One region of the Streptomyces sp. SCSIO ZS0520 genome, then DNA from elsewhere that is predicted to be linked to it. Evidence: riboswitches for the same ligand, from Rfam matches in the RefSeq annotation. Region 1 holds a riboswitch; each other region holds the start of a gene.
What was found. Region 1 has a riboswitch for cobalamin ahead of MID12_RS10060 (CbtB domain-containing protein). Riboswitches for the same ligand answer to the same signal wherever they lie in the genome.
Positions count from the first base shown of each region.

Region 2: another riboswitch for cobalamin. It lies ahead of MID12_RS30675 (CoA-acylating methylmalonate-semialdehyde dehydrogenase); the one in region 1 lies ahead of MID12_RS10060 (CbtB domain-containing protein).
Region 3: another riboswitch for cobalamin. It lies ahead of metE (5-methyltetrahydropteroyltriglutamate--homocysteine S-methyltransferase); the one in region 1 lies ahead of MID12_RS10060 (CbtB domain-containing protein).
Region 4: another riboswitch for cobalamin. It lies ahead of MID12_RS24660 (prenyltransferase/squalene oxidase repeat-containing protein); the one in region 1 lies ahead of MID12_RS10060 (CbtB domain-containing protein).

Region 1 is NZ_CP092644.1:2,707,982-2,712,516, reverse strand. It holds gene MID12_RS10075 (HAD-IIA family hydrolase) at 1-9, shown strand, start outside; gene MID12_RS10070 (hypothetical protein) at 228-1,064, shown strand; gene MID12_RS10065 (CbtA family protein) at 1,204-1,974, opposite strand; gene MID12_RS10060 (CbtB domain-containing protein) at 2,088-2,300, opposite strand; cobalamin riboswitch at 2,335-2,492, opposite strand; gene MID12_RS10055 (glycoside hydrolase family 6 protein) at 2,650-3,717, shown strand; gene MID12_RS10050 (kelch motif-containing protein) at 3,834-4,535, opposite strand, start outside.
Region 2 is NZ_CP092644.1:7,487,662-7,492,196, forward strand. It holds gene MID12_RS30670 (acyl-CoA dehydrogenase family protein) at 1-826, opposite strand, end outside; gene MID12_RS30675 (CoA-acylating methylmalonate-semialdehyde dehydrogenase) at 831-2,330, opposite strand; cobalamin riboswitch at 2,530-2,707, opposite strand; gene MID12_RS30680 (hypothetical protein) at 2,794-3,219, opposite strand; gene cobF (precorrin-6A synthase (deacetylating)) at 3,398-4,189, shown strand; gene MID12_RS30690 (Lrp/AsnC family transcriptional regulator) at 4,165-4,535, opposite strand, start outside.
Region 3 is NZ_CP092644.1:794,913-799,447, reverse strand. It holds gene mutA (methylmalonyl-CoA mutase small subunit) at 1-763, opposite strand, end outside; cobalamin riboswitch at 1,040-1,253, shown strand; gene metE (5-methyltetrahydropteroyltriglutamate--homocysteine S-methyltransferase) at 1,417-3,741, shown strand; gene rsgA (ribosome small subunit-dependent GTPase A) at 4,048-4,535, shown strand, end outside.
Region 4 is NZ_CP092644.1:6,134,947-6,139,481, reverse strand. It holds gene MID12_RS24670 (glycosyltransferase family 4 protein) at 1-973, opposite strand, end outside; gene MID12_RS24665 (TetR family transcriptional regulator) at 1,221-1,874, shown strand; cobalamin riboswitch at 1,871-2,004, shown strand; gene MID12_RS24660 (prenyltransferase/squalene oxidase repeat-containing protein) at 2,116-3,366, shown strand; gene MID12_RS24655 (SCO2322 family protein) at 3,363-4,088, shown strand; gene MID12_RS24650 (energy-coupling factor transporter transmembrane component T) at 4,118-4,535, shown strand, end outside.

The DNA of each region.
Region 1 (4,535 bases):
CTGGTCTGAGGCGGGGGCGGGGCCGAGGTCGGGGTCGGGGGCGGGGGCGGGGCTGCCTTCGGAGTCGTGGCCGGAGCCGGGGTGTTCCGGCCGCCGCCGACCGGGGTGTTCCCGGCTGAGAGGTGGCCCGGCCGCCCGGTCGGCGCCGGGCCCGTGGCTACGCTGCGTAGCGCTCCGGATGCGAAGTGCCTCCGCGGAGGTGAACCTGCCGTAGTAGGAGGTTCACGATGCACATAGCTCTGCTCCCTCTGAGCGCCGCCGCCGCGGGCGCCGTCCTGATGGCGGCACCCGCGGGCGCCGTCCAGGGGCCGCCGCCATCCGCGGGGGACGGGGTGGTGCGGGTCGCGCCCGCGGTCGTCGACCGCGGCGGCAGTGTCGCGCTCACCGTCACCGGCTGCCCGGGCCGCACCGGCCGGGCCTACTCCCCGGCCTTCGCCGCCCCCGCCGAACTCGCCGCCGCCCCGGGCGCCCCGCTCCGCGCCGAGGCCCGGATACGGCCCACCGCCACCCTCGGCCTGCACGAGGTGCGGATCGCCTGCGCGACCACCGGCAGCCCGGTGGACCCGGACGGCGCCGCCCGGGCCGACCGGGGGCTGCTCACCACCTTCCGGGTGCTCGACGAGGGGGCGGGCGACCGGGCGCGCACGGGAGACCTGGCGCCCTCGCAGAGCGGCGCGGACGACGGCGCCCAGGGCGCCCGCCACGCGGCACACCCCGCGAGCTCGGCGCCCGGCGAGCAGCAGAGGCGGGCGCCCGGCGAGAAGCAGGGAGCGGCCCACGGCGAGAAGCAGACGTCGGCCACTGGCGAGGAGCAGACGTCGGCCCCCGCCGAGCAGCAGGGAGCGGCGGCCCCCGAGGCGACAGGCGCGGCCCCTTCCGCCTCGCCCGGGCCGCGGCCCCCCGGCGCCGCCGCCCCGGAGATGGCCGCCCAGCCCGAACTCGCGGGCCCCGGCACCCGGCACACCGTCACCGGCCTCGCCCTCGCCTCGGTGGCCGCGGTCGCGATGGCGGTACGGAGCACCCGCCGCCGAGCCGCGCGGACCGGCGGAAAACCGCGTGGCTGACGGGAGTTGAGGGGCGGGCGGACCACCGGGCGGACCACCGGGGGAGAACGCGGGGGAACGGGGGAGTGGTGAAGGCCCCGACACCCGGCCCCGGAATCGGGGACGGGCACCGGGGCCGGGTGCGCGATGCGGGCGCCGGTCAGGCCGTGGCGGTCTCCCGCCGCGGCTCGGCGGCGGTGGCAGGGCGGGACGCGGCACGCAGGCCGAGAGCGCCGAAGACCGCGCCGAAGACGGCCCAGAGGAGGGCCTGGGTGCCGATCGACAGGACGCGGAAGTCCCAGAGCAGGGTGGCCTCGACCGGTACCGCGTCCGGGTTGTCCGGGAGCAGGAAGAGCACCGCGAGGACGGCGATCACGGTGGCGGCCACGGCGGTGTGGCGTACCGGGACGGGCCGTTCGGCGAGCTTCACCGCGACCTGCCAGGCGAGCAGCAGGCCGAGGACGCCGATCGCGACCGCGCCGAGCCACATCTCCTGGCGGTCGGTGACCGTGGCGGAGTCGCCGACGCCGGGCGGGTTGGCCGGGTAGCGCAGGGCGGGCAGCAGGGCGACCGCGAGGAAGGCGGCGGCGGCGAAGACCAGGGCGCGCGGCCAGGGGTTCGCCAGGGGCGTGCGCCGGTGGATCAGGGCGTAGGCGAGGGCGAAGAACACGCCGAGGGCGATGCCCGCGACGACCGCCGTGACCACCAGGCCGAAGTGCTGGGTGGAGCGGGAGAAGAGTTCCTCGTGGTGCTGGGCCGCGGCGGCGGCGTGCTCGTGCGCGTGCTCCTTCGCCGCGCGCGCCTCCTCCTCGCGGATGGCGCGGTCCATCAGCGGTTCCGCCGCGAACAGCGAGAAGAGACCGGCCGCGAGACCGGCGGCGGCGCCCGCGACGACGCCGCGTCCGAGCAGGGGTATCAGGGGTGTGGACATGGTTCTGTGCGCTCCGGGATCAGTACGCGGGGGTGGTCGTACGTGGTGCTCGGGGGTGTCGTCACAGTCCGGTGCGGGCCCGTGGGCGCCGAGCGGGACTGTGACGACACTCTCTAGTGGCAGGGAGCGCCGAAGAGGTGGCGGCCGTCGTGGGCGAACTCGTGCAGGTAGCTGCCGGTCGCGGAGACCAGGGTGCCCTGGTCGAGGAAGACGGCGTACAGGGCGATCAGGGAGACGATCGCCGCGGCCGCCGCGATCGCCCAGTCGCGGGCGCTGAGGGTGGCGTCGGCCGCCGATGCGGTGTGCGATGCGGTGTGCAAGGACATACCGGTGGACCTCCTTCTTGGGGTTTCCACGCCCCATGGCAGGAGGACGACGGGTCAGTTCCTGACTCCCGCGCGGCGGCGGCCGGCGGTAACAGTGGCGGGACCGTCCCGGATTCGCACCGGGTTCCTGGCTTCCGTCGCCTCGATGTATGGATTTGTCGTCCGGAGAGTCCCAGCAGTTCGGTGAACCTGTCAACCAGACAGGTCACTTCTGCGTCCGCCCTCGGACACTCCCGCGCGCCCGCCGCCCCGCCCCGATCGCAAGCCGCCGACCTGGGGTGTACGGACGCTGTGCGGTGAGGGAGGTGTGCCACGATGGGACGCCAGTGAGCCCACCGAGGGGGAGTGGATGTACGGCAGCACACCGATCTGCCGGGCCGCGGACCGCGGCACCGTGAGCAAGCGCACAACCGCCCCCGCCCGTACGGGGCTTCGGGCCGCGGCGCTCGGCGCGGCGGCCGCGCTGCTGCTCGCCGGCTGCTCCTCCTCCGACGACGGCGGCGGCGAGGAGTCCGCGCCGGTGCGTCAGCAGCCCAAGGCCGCCGACCCGTTCTGGGTGAATCCGGACGGCAAGGCCGCGGCGCAGGCGGCCGGTTACCGGGGTGACGGGCAGGACGAGGAGGCCGGTCTCCTCCGCCGGATCGCCGAGCAGCCCGCCGCCGAGTGGATCGGCCAGGAGAACGCCGAGCAGCAGGCGCGCGGTTTCACCGAGGCCGCCGCCAAGGCCGACCGCAGGGCCCTGCTCGTCCTCTACAACATCCCGCACCGCGACTGCGGCAACTACTCGGGCGGCGGCGCCGCGGACGGCGACGCCTACCGCGGCTGGGTCGAGCAGGTCGCGGGGGGCATCGGGGACCGCCCCGCCACCGTGGTCCTCGAACCCGACGCCGTACTGCACCTGGTGGACGGCTGCACCCCCGGCGAATTCCACGAGGAGCGCTTCGACCTGCTCAAGGGCGCCGTCGAGCGCCTGGGCGCGCTCAAGGACACCGAGGTCTACCTCGACGCGGGCAACGCGGGCTGGGGCAAGCCCGATCAGCTCTTCGAGCCGCTGAAGCGGGCGGGCGTGGAGCAGGCGGACGGCTTCGCGGTCAACGTCTCGAACTTCTACGGCACCGCCCAGTCCGTCGCCTACGGCAAGCAGCTCTCCGCGAAGCTCGGCGGCAAGCCCTTCGTCGTCGACACCAGCCGCAACGGCAACGGCCCTTACACCGGCGGCGATCCGAAGGAGCGCTGGTGCAACCCGCCCGGCCGCGCCCTCGGTGAGCCCCCCACCGTCAAGACGGGCGACCCCCTGGTCAAGGCCTACCTCTGGGTCAAGCGCCCGGGCGAGTCCGACGGCACCTGCAAGGGCGGCCCCAAGGCGGGCGAGTGGTGGCCGCAGTACGCGCTGGGGCTGGCGAAGGGCGCGAAGTAGCGCGCAGCCGAGGAGAGTTGGGAACCGCCCGCCGGACCGCTGGAGGACCGGCGGGCGTCCTGTTCCCCGGGAAGCCGTCGCGCGCGCCCGCGGCGCTGCTCCCCGGGGGCGGCTGCCTACGGCACCTTCACCCACTGCGCCTTCGACGGTGTGCCCTTGCCGTCCGTCACGAAGAGCATGTACCAGCCGGAGGGGACCAGATCGCGGTTCTTCGGGACCGTGACGGTGACCTGGTCGCCCTCGGTCTGCATGTCCAGGGCGACGGAGCGCTGGTCCACGTCGGTGACATGGGTGGAGGCGCTCGGCCGGATCAGGCGGGCGTTCTTCAGCGCGGCGGCGGTCGGTGAGGTGAAGGTCGCCGAGTCGCCGCGCTCCACGGTCTTCGGGCCGCCGCTGAGCGTGGGGCGCGAGTCGCGGTAGAGGTAGGGCGGGGTGTAGATCTCGATGCGCTGCTCGAAGGTGCCGGGCTTGCTGCCCGCCTTGTCCGCGTAGAGCGAGTCGGAGCCGAAGAACATCACCCGGCCGTCCGGCAGCAGCAGCGAGCCCGAGTGGTAGTTGCGGCCCACCTCGGGGTCGGCGACCCGGTCGAAGGTGCGGGACTTCGGGTCGTAGAGCCGCGCCTGGTGGATGTTGGAGTCGCCGCGCCCGCGGTAGTCCTCGGAGCCGCCGGAGACCAGGACCGTGTCGTCGGGCAGTACGGAGGCCTGCGGGTAGCGGGTGCCCTTCTCCAGCTCGGGGCCGTCGGTGAACTTCGGTGACGCGTCCAGGAGATCGACGATCCGGGTCTTCCTGCTGGACTTCTCGGACTCGCCGACCCC
Region 2 (4,535 bases), 4.8 Mb from region 1:
CGTCCAGCAGGGTGGCGCCGAAGGCCTCCCGGTCGCGCAGATAGGCCAGGCCCCGGTCCAGGGCGTTCTGCGCGCCGCCGAGCGAGCAGGCGGCGATGCCGAGGCGGCCGCCGTTGAGGCCGTTCATGGCGATCCGGAAGCCGCCGCCCTCCGGCCCGAGCAGCCGGTCGGCGGGCAGCCGCACCCCGTCGAGCAGGACCTGCCGGGTGGGCTGGGCGTTCCAGCCCATCTTGCGTTCGTTCGGGCCGAAGGAGACGCCGGGGTCGTCGCGTTCGACGAGGAAGGCCGAGATCCCGCCGGGCCCGTCCGCGCCGGTGCGCGCCATGACCACGTACACCTGGGAGGCGCCCGCCCCGGAGATGAACTGCTTCACCCCGGTCAGCACCCAGTGGTCCTTGTCGCGCACCGCGCGGGTGCGCAGCGCGGCGGCGTCGGAGCCCGCGCCCGGTTCGGTGAGGCAGTAGCTGCCGAGCTGCTCCATGGCGCACAGCGCGGGCAGGAAGCGGGCCCGCTGGGCGGGGGAGCCGTAGCGGTCGATCATCCAGCCGACCATGTTGTGGATGGAGAGGTAGCCCGCGATCGAGGGGCAGCCGGTGGCCAGCGCCTCGAAGATCAGCACCCCGTCGGCGCGGGAGAGCCCCGAACCGCCCAGGTCCTCGCGGACGTAGACCCCGCCGAGGCCGAGCCCCGCGGCCTTGCGGAGCACGTCGACGGGGAAGTGCTTGTCCTGGTCCCAGCCGAGGGCGCCCGGGGCGAGATGCTCGCGGGCGAAGTCCAAGGTGGTCTCGACGACGGCGAGTTGGTCCTCGTTGAGGAGAGTGGTCATGCCGTCACCCCATGGTCGGGATGGTGAAGCTCGCGCCCTCCTTGGCCCCGGAGGGCCAGCGCGAGGTGACGGTCTTGGTACGGGTGTAGAAGCGGACCGCGTCCGGGCCGTGCTGCCCCAGGTCGCCGAAGCCGGACCGCTTCCAGCCGCCGAAGGTGTGGTAGGCCACCGGCACCGGGATCGGCACATTGACGCCGACCATGCCGGTGTCCACCCGCCGGGTGAAGTCGCGGGCCGTGTCGCCGTCCCGGGTGAAGAGCGCGACGCCGTTGCCGTAGGCGTGCTCGGTGGGCAGCCGCAGGGCCTCCTCGTAGTCGGCGGCGCGGACCACCGAGAGGACCGGGCCGAAGATCTCCTCCTGGTAGATCCGCATCCCCGGGGTGACCCTGTCGAAGAGCGAGGCCCCGGCGAAGAAGCCGCCCTCGTGCCCCTCGAGCGTGAAGTCCCGCCCGTCCACGACGAGTTCGGCGCCCTCCCGGACACCGAGGTCCACATAGCCGCGGACCCGGTCGACAGCGTCCCGGCCGACCAGCGGGCCGAAGTCCGCCGCCGGGTCGTCGCTGCGGCCGATGCGCAGGGAGCCGATCCGCTCCTTGAGGCGGGCGACCAGCGCCTCGGCGGTCTCCTCGCCGACCGGCACCGCCACCGAGATCGCCATGCACCGCTCGCCCGCCGAGCCGTAGCCCGCGCCGACCAGCGCGTCCACGGCCTGGTCGAGATCCGCGTCGGGCATCACGATCATGTGGTTCTTGGCGCCGCCGAAGCACTGCGCCCGCTTGCCGTGCGCGGCGGCGGTGGCGTAGATGTGCGCGGCGATCGGCGTGGAGCCGACGAAGCCGAGCGCTTGGACGCGCGGGTCCTCCAGGAGGGTGTCGACGGCCTCCTTGCCGCCGTTGACGACATTGAGGACGCCCGGCGGCAGGCCCGCCTCCAGGAAGAGTTCCGCGAGCCGCAGCGGCACCGAGGGGTCGCGCTCGGAGGGCTTGAGGACGAAGGAGTTGCCGCAGGCCAGGGCGGGCGCCGCCTTCCACAGCGGGATCATCGCGGGGAAGTTGAAGGGGGTGATGCCCGCGACCACGCCGAGCGGGCGCCGCAGCGAGTGGACGTCGATCCCGGCCCCGGCGTTGTCGGTGAACTCGCCCTTGAGCAGGTGCGGGATGCCCGCGGCGAACTCCACCACGTCGAGGCCGCGCGCCAGGTCGCCGTGCGCGTCCGCGACGGTCTTGCCGTGCTCGGCGGAGAGCAGCCGGGCCAGCGACTCCTTCTCGCCCTCGACGAGTTGGAGGAAGCGCAGCAGGACCCGGGCGCGGCGCTGCGGGTTCCACTCGCCCCACTCGCGCTGCGCCCCGGCGGCGTCCGCGACGGCCGCCCCGGTCTCGGCGCGGCCGGCCAGCGGCACCCTGGCCTGCACCTCGCCGGTGTTGGGGTCGAAGACATCGCCGTACGCACCCGAGGTCCCCGGGGTGTGCTTGCCGCCGATGAAATGGGTCAGTTCACGGACCATGGAAAGCCTGCTCTCGTCAGGTGGGATCCGGGGGATGGCAGGGCGGACCGGCGGCGCGCGCGGCAGCGCGCGGCCGTGGTCGGCCGGGAAGACGCGGAGACGAAGTGCCGTCAGGCGGTGCGCAGTCGCGCGTGCCGAAGCGGATCACCCAGGTCGTGGGTACGGACCGGTGCCATGCGTGTCTGCTCCATCCTCGTGGAAACACGGAACATCCCGCGGCCGGTATCCTGACTCCCGGATCAGCGCGCGTCCCCTTGCCTTCCCGACGGATCTCTCCGTCAGTGGCGTGTCCTGCGAGGACGAACTCCCCGGTCACAGTGGCGGGACCGCGCCGGAATCGCACCGGCTTCCCTGACACCGCGGGCCTTGGTCACGAACATATAGTTGGACGTCCTAGTAAGTCCACCCCGGCCCGGCCCCGGACGTGATTTCCGGCCGCGGCCCGCCCGATGGCGGCGGATGCTCACAGCTCTCCCCGCCACCAGGGGTCGTCCGGGCCGTCCGCGCGGATGATCCGGGCCCTGGCCAGGATCTTCTCGTCGAGCGGCCGCAGCAGCGCGCGCAGCTCGCGGGCGCTCTTGCGGGGCAGCAGATGGAGCGCGAGTTCCAGCCGGTCGCGGAAGTAGCCGGGGTCGCAGCCGCACTCCGGGATGCCGCAACTCGGGGCGCCGAAGGGGGGATCGGCCACCCGGCGCAGGGGGCCGTGGGCCAGGGCCCGCCAGTGCCAGAAGGCCTCGGCGGTCGCCTCCGGCCACAGGCGGGTCCGCTCCAGGCGGCACAGGGCCGCGACACAGGATCCGGAGACCGGGCCGACCGGAGGGAACCGGCGCCGACGGGGGCGCGGTACGGGAGTCTCGCCCCGCAGGGCGGAAGGGCGCCTACGCGGCATGGACCTTTCGGTGCGTCATCATGGCGGCACGCTACAACTCCCGTACCCGGCGCGGCCAGTGACTTGTGCGGGGACCGCGGGCCCGCCGCCGCCCGCCGCGGATGCTTGGATGGGAGGCCGATCGGCCAGGGAAGACAGCGAGCCGAGGCCGCCGCGCGGTGGCGGGCCCGAGGGAGACATGAGTACGCAAGAACGCCGCATCCTCGTCATCGGCATGGGCGCCGGCGACCCCGACCACCTCACCCTCGCCGCGGTGAAGGCGATGCGCCGGGCCGAGGTCTTCTTCGTCCTCGGCAAGGGCCGGGAGAAGGAGTCGCTGACCCGGCTGCGCCGCGAGATCCTCGACGAGCACCTCAGCGGCCCGTACCGGATCGTCGAGGCGGCCGACCCCTGGCGGGACCGCGCGCAGGAGGACCGCGCGGGCTACACCTCGGCGGTGCACGACTGGCGGCGGCGCCGGGCCGATGTCTGCGAGCGGCTGATCCGGGAGGAACTCGCCCCCGGCGGCACCGGCGCCTTCCTGGTCTGGGGCGACCCGGCGCTCTACGACAGCACCCTCGCCGTCCTGGCGGACATCCGCGCCCGCGGGACCGTGGACTTCGACCACGAGGTGGTCCCCGGCATCAGCAGCGTCTCGGCGCTCGCCGCACGCCACCGGATCACCCTCAACCGGGTCGGCCGCCCCGTCCGCCTCACCCCCGGGCGGCGGCTGGCCGAGGACTTCCCGAACGACGACGGCGACCTGGTGGTCATGCTCGACGCCCAGGAGGCCTACACCCGGCTCACGGGCGAGGGCGTCTGGATCTACTGGGGCGCCTATCTCGGCACCCCGGACGAGATCCTGGTGGCCGGGCCGCTGGACGAGGTCGCCGAGCGCATCACGCGCCTGCGCGCCGAGGCCCGCGCCCGGCACGGCTGGATCATGGACACCTATCTGCTGCGGCTTCAGCCGGAGGGCGGCGAGGGCTGAGCACCCTCAGCGCCGCGCCCCGGCGCCGAGGCGGCCCGCCCGATCGCCGCCACCAGGGGCAGCAGCCGCCGCGGCACGCGCTCGCGCAGGGCCACCTCGGTACGGGTGCGCACCACGCCCGGCATGCTGATCAACTGCTGGATCACGTCCTCCAGATGGCCGTTGTCCCGGGCCACCACGCGGGTGAGCAGGTCCCCGCCGCCCGCGATGGAGTGCGCCTCGATGATCTCCGGCACCGCGGCGAGGGCGTTGCCCACCGCGTCCAGGTGCCCCTGGGTGACCTCGATGTGCACGAAGGCGAGCACCGGATGCCCCAGGGCCGCCGGGGAGAGCGCGGGCCCGCCCG
Region 3 (4,535 bases), 1.9 Mb from region 1:
CCCGCAGATAGGCGACACCGGTCGCGAGCGAGCAGCCGAGCTCCTGCGCGGGCGAGCCGCCGGCCTCGTGGTACGGCAGGGCGTCCACCGTGAGTGCCCGCAGGCCCGGGTACTCGCTGCGGCACCGGGCGGCGAGTTCGGCCGCCGAGGCGGTGAGCGCGTCGAGGTCCGCCGCCTCACCCGTGCGGGCGAGGCGGCTGAGCGGATCGGCGCCGAGGTTGCCGAGGGCGGCGTGCCGGGGGATCTCCTGGTCCTCGTACAGCCGAAGGAGTGCCGGGGCCGCCTCGCGGGAGTCGCCGCCGGTGTCCAGGACGACGGGCGCGAGGTCGAGGTAGACGCCCTCCAGGGCGGTCTTCAGACCGGAGACCGGGATCCCGCCGGGGCCGACCGCCAGCCACAGGGCGCTCACCCCGTTCTCCAGGTCGGCGAGGACCGCGGTGTTCGTCTTCTTCGGGTCGGGGTGCGCGTGCCGCTGGCGCACCTCCCAGCCGGAGACGGCGGTCCCCTCGGGGCGGGCGCCGCGCAGATAGGGGGCGAAGCCCGGGTAGCCGGTGACGGCCGCGGCGTCCTCCGCGGTGTACAGCGGCCGGATGCTCAGCCCGTCCTCCAGGGACGTGGCGAGCGCCTCCTCGGCGGCCGGACCCGCCAGACCCTCCTTGCCCGTCTTGCGCAGGACACCTTCTACGAGGTGCTGCCACTGCTCGCGGGTGGCGTCCGGGAATTCGGCAGCCAGACTGAGTTCGTCGTCGGGGAGGACCGTCATGCGGCACAGGCTAGGGGAGCGGCCGGGGAACCGGCAGCCGTACGTCTCTGTGACCTTCCCCTCCTTGACCCCCCGCTGAGCTGCTGCTGCTCGCCGTGCGTCACCGCTTCCGGACGGCCTGGAGTAGGGGCGGGCCCCAGCGGATTTAGGGGCGGTACGAGGGCTTCCGGTGCGCGCGCCGGGGCGGCTGCGACGGGCGCGGCCGGGCCCCGGCCACCGGGCCCGCGCAGAGCCGGGGGCACGGTCGGCGGACAGGGCTGTCGGGCTCACTCCTCTAGAGTGGCACCCGTAGCTGGTTCGCCCTGTCCGCCAGGCAGCGGCGTCGTAAGAGGGAACCCGGTGGGAATCCGGGACTGCCCCGCAGCGGTGAGTGAGAACGACAGCCGTCACGTGCACTGGGCCCATGGCCTGGGAAGCGACGGCCGGTAGGTGCCTGCCCCGGCAGGCGTGCTCGCGAGTCCGAAGACCTGCCCGCTGCCCGCGCGCCACCGGTGTGCGCGGAGTTCCCGGTGACCTCGAGGGCGGGTCGGCGTGCACGAGGCGAAGCGGCCGCCCGCGCCCTTCCGGCGTACGGCGCCCCGCTGTCCGTGCCGTCCCTTCGCGCCCCCGGCCGTCCCCGGGTCCAGAGGAGAACACTCGCGAAGGAGAGTTCCTTGAACACCAAGTCCGCAGCCGCGGCAGTGAGTTCCACCGTGTACGGCTATCCGCGCCAGGGTCCCGACCGGGAGCTGAAGAAGGCGATCGAGGGCTACTGGAAGGGCCGGGTCGAGGCGCCCGCCCTGCGGGAGACCGCCCGCGCACTGCGCCGGGACATCCTGCGCCGCCTCGCGGAGAGCGGCCTCAGCGAGGTGCCGACCGGCCACTTCTCGTACTACGACCATGTCCTCGACACCAGCGTCATGGTCGGCGCGCTGCCCGAGCGGCACCGCGCCGCCGTCGAAGCCGACGCGCTCGACGGCTACTTCGCGATGGCCCGCGGCACCCAGGAGCTGGCCCCGCTGGAGATGACCAAGTGGTTCGACACCAACTACCACTACCTGGTGCCCGAACTCGGCCCGGACACCGTCTTCCGCGCCGACTCCGGCAAGCAGCTCGCCGAACTGCGGGAGGCCCAGGAGCTCGGGCTCACCGCCCGCCCCGTGCTGCTCGGCCCGGTGACCTATCTGCTGCTCGCCAAGGCGGCGCCCAAGGTGGCGGCGGACTTCGAGCCGCTCACCCTCCTGGACCGGCTGCTGCCGGTGTACGCGGAGATCCTCGCCGATCTGCGGGCCGCGGGCGCCGCCTGGGTCCAGCTCGACGAGCCCGCCCTGGTCCAGGACCGCAGCCCGGCCGAACTCAACGCCGCGGCCCGCGCCTACCGCGAGCTCGGCGCGCTCACCGACCGTCCCCGCCTGCTCGTCGCCTCCTACTTCGACCGGCTCGGCGAGGCCCTGCCGGTGCTCGCCAAGTCGCCGGTGGAGGGGCTCGCCCTCGACTTCACCGGACCCGCGGCGGCCAACCTCGACGACCTCGCCGCGGTCGGCGGCCTGCCCGGCAAGCGCCTGGTGGCCGGGATCGTCGACGGGCGCAACGTCTGGATCAACGACCACGAGAAGTCCCTCGCCGTCCTCGGCACCCTGCTCGGGCTCGCCGAGCGGGTCGACGTCGCCGCCTCCTGCTCGCTGCTGCACGTGCCCCTGGACACCGCCGCCGAACGCGAGATCGACCCGGGGATCCTGCGCTGGCTCGCCTTCGCCCGGCAGAAGACCGCCGAGGTCGTCACCCTCGCCCGCGGCCTCGCCGAGGGCACCGACGCCATCGCCCCCCAACTCGCCGCCAACCGCGCCGCTCTCGCGCTGCGCGCCGGTTCCTCCCTCGTCCACGACCCCGCCGTACGCGCCCGCGCCGCCGCGGTCACCGAGGCGGACGGGCGCCGCGGCCTGCCCTACCCGGAGCGCGCCGCCGCCCAGCGCGCCCACCTCGGGCTGCCGCTGCTGCCGACCACCACGATCGGCTCCTTCCCGCAGACCACCGGGCTGCGCACGGCCCGCGCGGACCTCAGGGCGGGCCGGATCGACGAGGCCGGGTACGAGGAGCGCATCGAGAACGAGATCCGGGAGGTCGTCTCCTTCCAGGAGGAGGCGGGCCTCGACGTCCTCGTGCACGGCGAGGCCGAACGCAACGACATGGTGCAGTACTTCGCCGAGCGGCTCACCGGCTACCTCGCCACCCGGCACGGCTGGGTGCAGTCCTACGGCACCCGCTACGTCCGCCCGCCGATCCTCGCCGGGGACATCTCCCGGCCCGAGGCGATGACGGTGCGCTGGACCCGCTTCGCCCAGTCGCTCACCGCCCGCCCGGTCAAGGGCATGCTCACCGGCCCGGTCACCATGCTCGCCTGGTCCTTCGTCCGCGACGACCAGCCGCTCGGCGACACCGCCCGGCAGGTCGCGCTCGCCCTGCGGGACGAGGTCGGCGACCTGGAGGCGGCCGGCACCTCGGTCATCCAGGTCGACGAGCCCGCCCTGCGCGAGACCCTGCCGCTGCGCTCCGGGGCGCGCGCCGCCTACCTGGACTGGGCCACCGCGGCCTTCCGGCTCACCACCGGCGGGGTCCGGTCCGACACCCAGATCCACACCCATATGTGCTACGCCGAGTTCGGCGACATCCTGCGCGCCATCGACGAGTTGGACGCCGATGTCACCAGCCTGGAGGCCGCCCGCTCGCACATGCAGGTCGCCGGTGAGCTGGCCGCCGCGGGCTACCCGCGCGAGGTCGGCCCGGGCGTGTACGACATCCACTCGCCGCGCGTCCCGGACCGCGCCGAGGTGACCGCACTGCTCCGCAAGGGCCTCGAAGCCATCCCGGCCGAGCGCCTGTGGGTCAACCCCGACTGCGGCCTCAAGACCCGCGGCTGGCCCGAGACCCGGCGGTCCCTGGCGAGCCTGGTGGCCGCCGCCCGCTCGCTGCGCGCCGAACTCTCCGGCTCCGAGGGCTGATCCACCCCGCCCGGACCGGTCCTGCGGGGCCGGTCCGGGCCACCGGGGGCCCCGAGAGGGGCGGCACGGAAATACGGTGGCACGGCCGCCGGGGCCGCCCTACTGTGTGCGGAGTTCGCCGGGCGGCCGAGAGCCGGTCCCGGCCCAGAGGAATTCCCGGGAGGTGCGACTGATGACTGTCACGGCGCAGGGCTCTGCCCGCATCCACACGCTCGTCCTTGCCACCTCCGCGGCCACCGGCTGAACACACCGCACAGCATCCGCGCGCCTGACGCGCCGCCGGGGCCGCCCCTCGAAGGGTTCCCCTTGACTTCCTCCTCCGTTTCCTCCTGCTCTTCCTCCGCTTCCTTCTCCGCCCAACAGCCTTCTGCCACCGGGCAGTCGGCGTCCCGTCCGGAGTCCGCGGACGCGTCTGCCACCGCCGCGCACTCCCTCGCCGCCTACGGCTGGGACGACGACTGGGCCGAGGCCTTCGCCCCGTACGCCCGCCAGGGGCTGGTCCCCGGCCGGGTGGTCCGGGTCGACCGCGGGCACTGCGACCTGGTCACCCCCGAGGGGCCGGTGCGCGCCGACACCGCGTTCGTCACCCCGCACGATCCGCTGCGGGTGGTCTGCACCGGGGACTGGGCCGCCGTCGACCCGGACGGCGACCCGCGTTTCGTACGGTCGCTGCTCACGCGCCGTACCGCCTTCGTGCGCTCGACCTCCTCCAAGCGCTCCGAGGGCCAGATCCTCGCGGCCAACGTCGACCAGGTGATCATCGCGGTCTCGCTCGCCGCGGAGCTGGACCTCGG
Region 4 (4,535 bases), 3.4 Mb from region 1:
GTTCCTCGTCGGTGATGCCCTTGACGAAGTCGACGGCGCCCTCGAGTCCGTAGCGCTCGATCATCTGGGCGACCGGGCCGTCCTCGGCGCGCTTGCCGACGACGACGAGATGGGCCTCGGGCACCTCGGTGCGCAGCTTGGCGAGGGCCTCGACGAGGTGGACGAGGCCCTTCAGCGGGACGTCCGCGCTGGAGGTGGTGACGATCCGGCCGGGCACCTCGGCCACCGAGGGGTCGGGGCGGAACAGGCCGGTGTCGGCGCCGATGTGCACGACGTGGACGCGGGAGGGCGCGACGCCGAGGTGGTCGACGATCTCCTGCCGGGAGCTGCCGGAGACGGTGAGCACCGACTCCAGCCTGCGGGCCACCCGCTTCTGCATCCGGGTGAAGGCGTACCAGCGGCGCACCGAGGCCCGGCGGCGCCAGTGCGGGGCGGCGTCCAGCTCCAACTGCCGGTCCACGGTGATCGGATGGTGGATGGTGGTGACGAGCGGGGCGCCGAGGTCGCCCAACAGCCCGTATCCGAGGGTCTGGTTGTCGTGCACGACGTCGAACTCCCCCGCGCGGGCGCGCAGATGGCGACCGGCCCGCAGCGAGAAGGTGAGCGGCTCGGGGAAGCCGCCGGTGAGCATGGTGGCGACTTCGAGGGCGTCGATCCAGTCGCGGTACTCGCCGCGCGCGGGTCTGCGGAAGGGGTCCGAGGGCCGGTAGAGGTCCAGGCTCGGCAGCTCGGTCAGGCGCGGATTGGGGGCGCCGCCGGTGCCGTTCCCGTCGAGGACGGGGTAGGGCTGGGCGCCGATGACCTCGACCTGGTGGCCGAGGCGGGCGAGTTCCCGGGACAGGTGCCGTACGTAGACGCCCTGGCCCCCGCAGTACGGGTTGCCCTTGTAGCTGAGCAGGGCGATGCGCAGCGGCCGGTCACCGTCGGGGGCGGAGCCCGCGCGATGGCCGTCCTTCCTGGCCTCAGCGGTCACTCCGGGCCCCCTTCTCACGGCTCTTTCACGCGAGACTACGCGCGGCGCTAACCTAGAACAAGTTTCAGAGTGGAGCATTCCGGAACGCTCGGAGGATCGAATTTACCGGCTGGTAGCCCGTACTGTGCCGGGCGGACCAGGTGATTCGCGCCACGGCCGAGCCCCCTGCCATGCTGTGCCGTCCGGGGGCAGCGCGGCCCCGGCGCGGCGACGCTCCCGCACCCGGCAGCCCGCACGGAACGGACAGATGGCAACGCACGCACGGCCCTCGCATCCGGCCTCCCCGCAGACCGAGCGGCAGGCGGCCCGGCGCCGCCGGATGCTGCGCGCGAGCGCCGAGCTGGCCGCGCGGGGCGGCTTCGACGCCGTGCAGATGCGCGAGGTCGCCGAGGTCGCGCAGGTCGCCCTCGGCACCCTGTACCGCTACTTCCCGTCCAAGGTCCATCTGCTCGTGGCGACCATGCAGGACAAGCTCGGCCAGCTGCACACCACGCTGCGCGAGCGGCCCCCGGACGGGGCGGGCCCCGCCGAACGGGTCGCCGCGACCCTGATGCGCGCCTTCCGCGCCCTCCAGCGCGAACCGCTGCTCGCCGACGCCATGGTGCGCGCGCTGACCTTCGCCGACCGCTCGGTCAGCGCCGAGGTCGACCAGGTCACCCGGCAGACCATGGCGCTCATCCTGGACGCCATGGGCCTCGCGGATCCGAGCCCGGCGCAGCTGTCCGCGGTCCGGGTGATCGCGCACACCTGGCACTCGGCGCTGATCACCTGGGTCTCCGGCCGCGCCTCGATCACCCAGGTCGGCTTCGACATCGAGACGGTGTGCCGCCTCATCGACCTCACCTCGGCCGGGCCGCCCGAGGAGCCGCCGGGCCGAACCGCCCCCGGACCCGACCGGTAAAGTGACCGCGTCGTTCTCATGCCCGCCTCGGGGGAAGCCGGTGGAAACCCGGCGCTGACCCGCAACCGTGAGCCGCCCGTCCCCGAAACGGCGGCGAGCCGGAATGCCCGGGGCGGATATGACCGGCTCGCGTCACCGGGACCCCGGTGACAGGCACCGTCGAGGCATACGGGGCCGCAGCCGCCCGGTGCTCCGCGTGCCGTGCCGCGCGGCTCCGCCACAGGGAGAGGCACCGCCGCTCATGAACGTTCGCCGCACCGCAGCGGTTCTCGCCGCCGTCGCCGTGACCGGGGCGGCCTCCGCACCGGCCGCGCTCGCCGAGACCCCGAAGCCGTCCCCCTCGGTGGCCCTGCCCTCCGGCCTGTACGGGAAGGCGGACCCGCAGTTCGACGGGGTCTGGCGGCAGTCGCTCGCCTTCCTCGCCCAGGACACCGCCTCGGTGCGGCCCGCGGACAAGGCGGTCGACTGGCTCACCGGACAGCAGTGCGCGGACGGCTCCTTCGCCCCCTTCCGCGCCGACGCCGCCGCGGCCTGCGGCAAGAAGACCCCCGTGGACAGCAACAGCACGGCCGCCGCGGTGCAGGCCCTCGCCGCGCTCGGCGGGCACGAGAAGACCACCGGCAAGGCGGTCGGCTGGCTGAAGTCGGTGCAGAACAAGGACGGCGGCTGGGGCTACAACCCGGGCGGCGCCAGCGACACCAACTCCACCTCCCTGGTCATCGGCGCCCTGAAGGCCGCGGGCGAGGACCCGGCCGCGGTGCGCAAGGGCGGCAAGTCGCCCTTCGACGCGCTGGACGCGCTGACCGTGCCCTGCACCGTCAAGGACGGCGGCGGCGCCTTCGCCTTCCAGCCCGGCAAGTCCGCGGGCGGGCAGCAGCCGGGCCCGCTGGAGCCCAACGCGGACGCCTCCGCCGCCGGAGTCCTCGGCAGCCTCGGCAAGGGCCTGGCCGCCACCGGGGGCGGGAAGGACGCGGGCGGCGCCTGCGTCGAGCCCGGCGCGGCCACCCCGAAGGAGAGCGCGGCGGGCGCCGCGGACTACCTGGAGAAGGAGCTGACGGGCGGCACCCATCTGATGTCGGTGATGCCGGGCGCCGAGAAGAAGCCCGACTTCGGCAACACCGCGGACACCGTGGTCGCGCTGGCCGCCGCGGGCCGCCCGGACGCGGCCCGTAAGGCGTACGGCTGGCTGGAGAAGAACGCGGCCGACTGGGCGCGCGGGGGCGGTCCCGCCGCCTACGCGCAGCTGGTGCTCGCCGCGCACGCCGTCGGCGCCGACCCCCGCGCCTTCGGCTCCACCGACCTGGTCGGCGCGCTCGACGCCCAGGGCCCGGCGCCCGAGTCGCAGAAGGACGGCAGCGCCGAGGACGCCGCGCAGGACAAGGAGAAGGACGAGGACGGCACCAGCGTCTGGTGGATCGTCGGCGTCGGGCTCGTCGCCGGTATCGGGGTCGGCTTCCTGTTCAGCAGCCGCAACAAGAAGCAGGGGAAGTGACCGGCCGGGTCCCGGAGTCGGCGGCCCCGGCGGACGGGCGCCGCACCCCGGCACCCCGCCGCGCGCCCGCCCTGGCCGCCCCGCTCGCCGCCGTACTGACCGCCGTACTCGCCGTCCTGCTCGCGGCGGCGCCCGCGGGGGCCGCCGGTTACCGGTACTGGTCCTTCTGGGAGCGCGAGAACAACGCCTGGCGGTACGCGAGTCAGGGCCCCTCGCTGACGCGCCCCGCGGACGGGTCGGTGCAGGGCTTCCGGTTCTCCGTGAGCGAGGACTCGAAGGACGCCGCCAAGCCGCGCGGCGAGGCCGACTTCGGCACGGTCTGCGCGGACACCCCGGCCGAGAAGGGCCGCAAACGCCTCGCCCTGGTCCTCGACTTCGGCACCCCGGCCGACGCCCCCGGGGGCGAGTCGCCGCCGAAGCCGCGCACCGTCTGCGCGCGGGTGCCCGCCGACGCCAGCACCGCCGAGGCGCTCGCCGCGGTGGCCGAACCGCTGCGCTACGACAGCAAGGCCCTGCTCTGCGCGATCGCGGGCTACCCGAAGTCCGGCTGCGGCGAACAGGTCTCGGGCGAGGCCGAGCGCGAGCCCGGCACCCGAGGCGAGGCCGGGGACGGCTCCGGCGGCGAGGACGGCGGCCCCTCCTTCGGCCTGATCGGCGGCGGCGCCCTGGTCGTCCTGGTGGCCGTCGCCGCCGGGGTGCGGGCCAAGCGCCGCCGCGGCTGAGGCCCGCCGCCGTGCCCCGCACCACCGCCATGCCCCGCCGCGGCCCGCTGCGCCCGGCCCCCTTCGCGAGCCGCTCGGGCGCCCTGCACCCCGGGGCCTGGTGGCTGTGGGCGCTCGGCCTCGGCACCGCCGCCTCGCGCACCACCAATCCGCTGCTCCTCGCCCTGCTGATCGCGGTCGCCGGGTACGTGGTGGCCGCGCGCCGGACCTCGGCGCCCTGGGCCCGCTCGTACGGGGCCTTCGTGCGCCTGGGACTGGTGGTCCTCGGTATCCGGCTCCTGTTCGCGGTGGTCCTCGGATCGCCGATCCCGGGATCGCACGTCCTCCTCACGCTGCCGGAGGCGCCGCTGCCCGACTGGGCGCAGGGCGTGCGGATCGGCGGCCGGGTCACCGCCGAGGGCCTGGTCTTCGCCGCCTACGACGGGCTCAAGCTCGCCACCCTGCTGA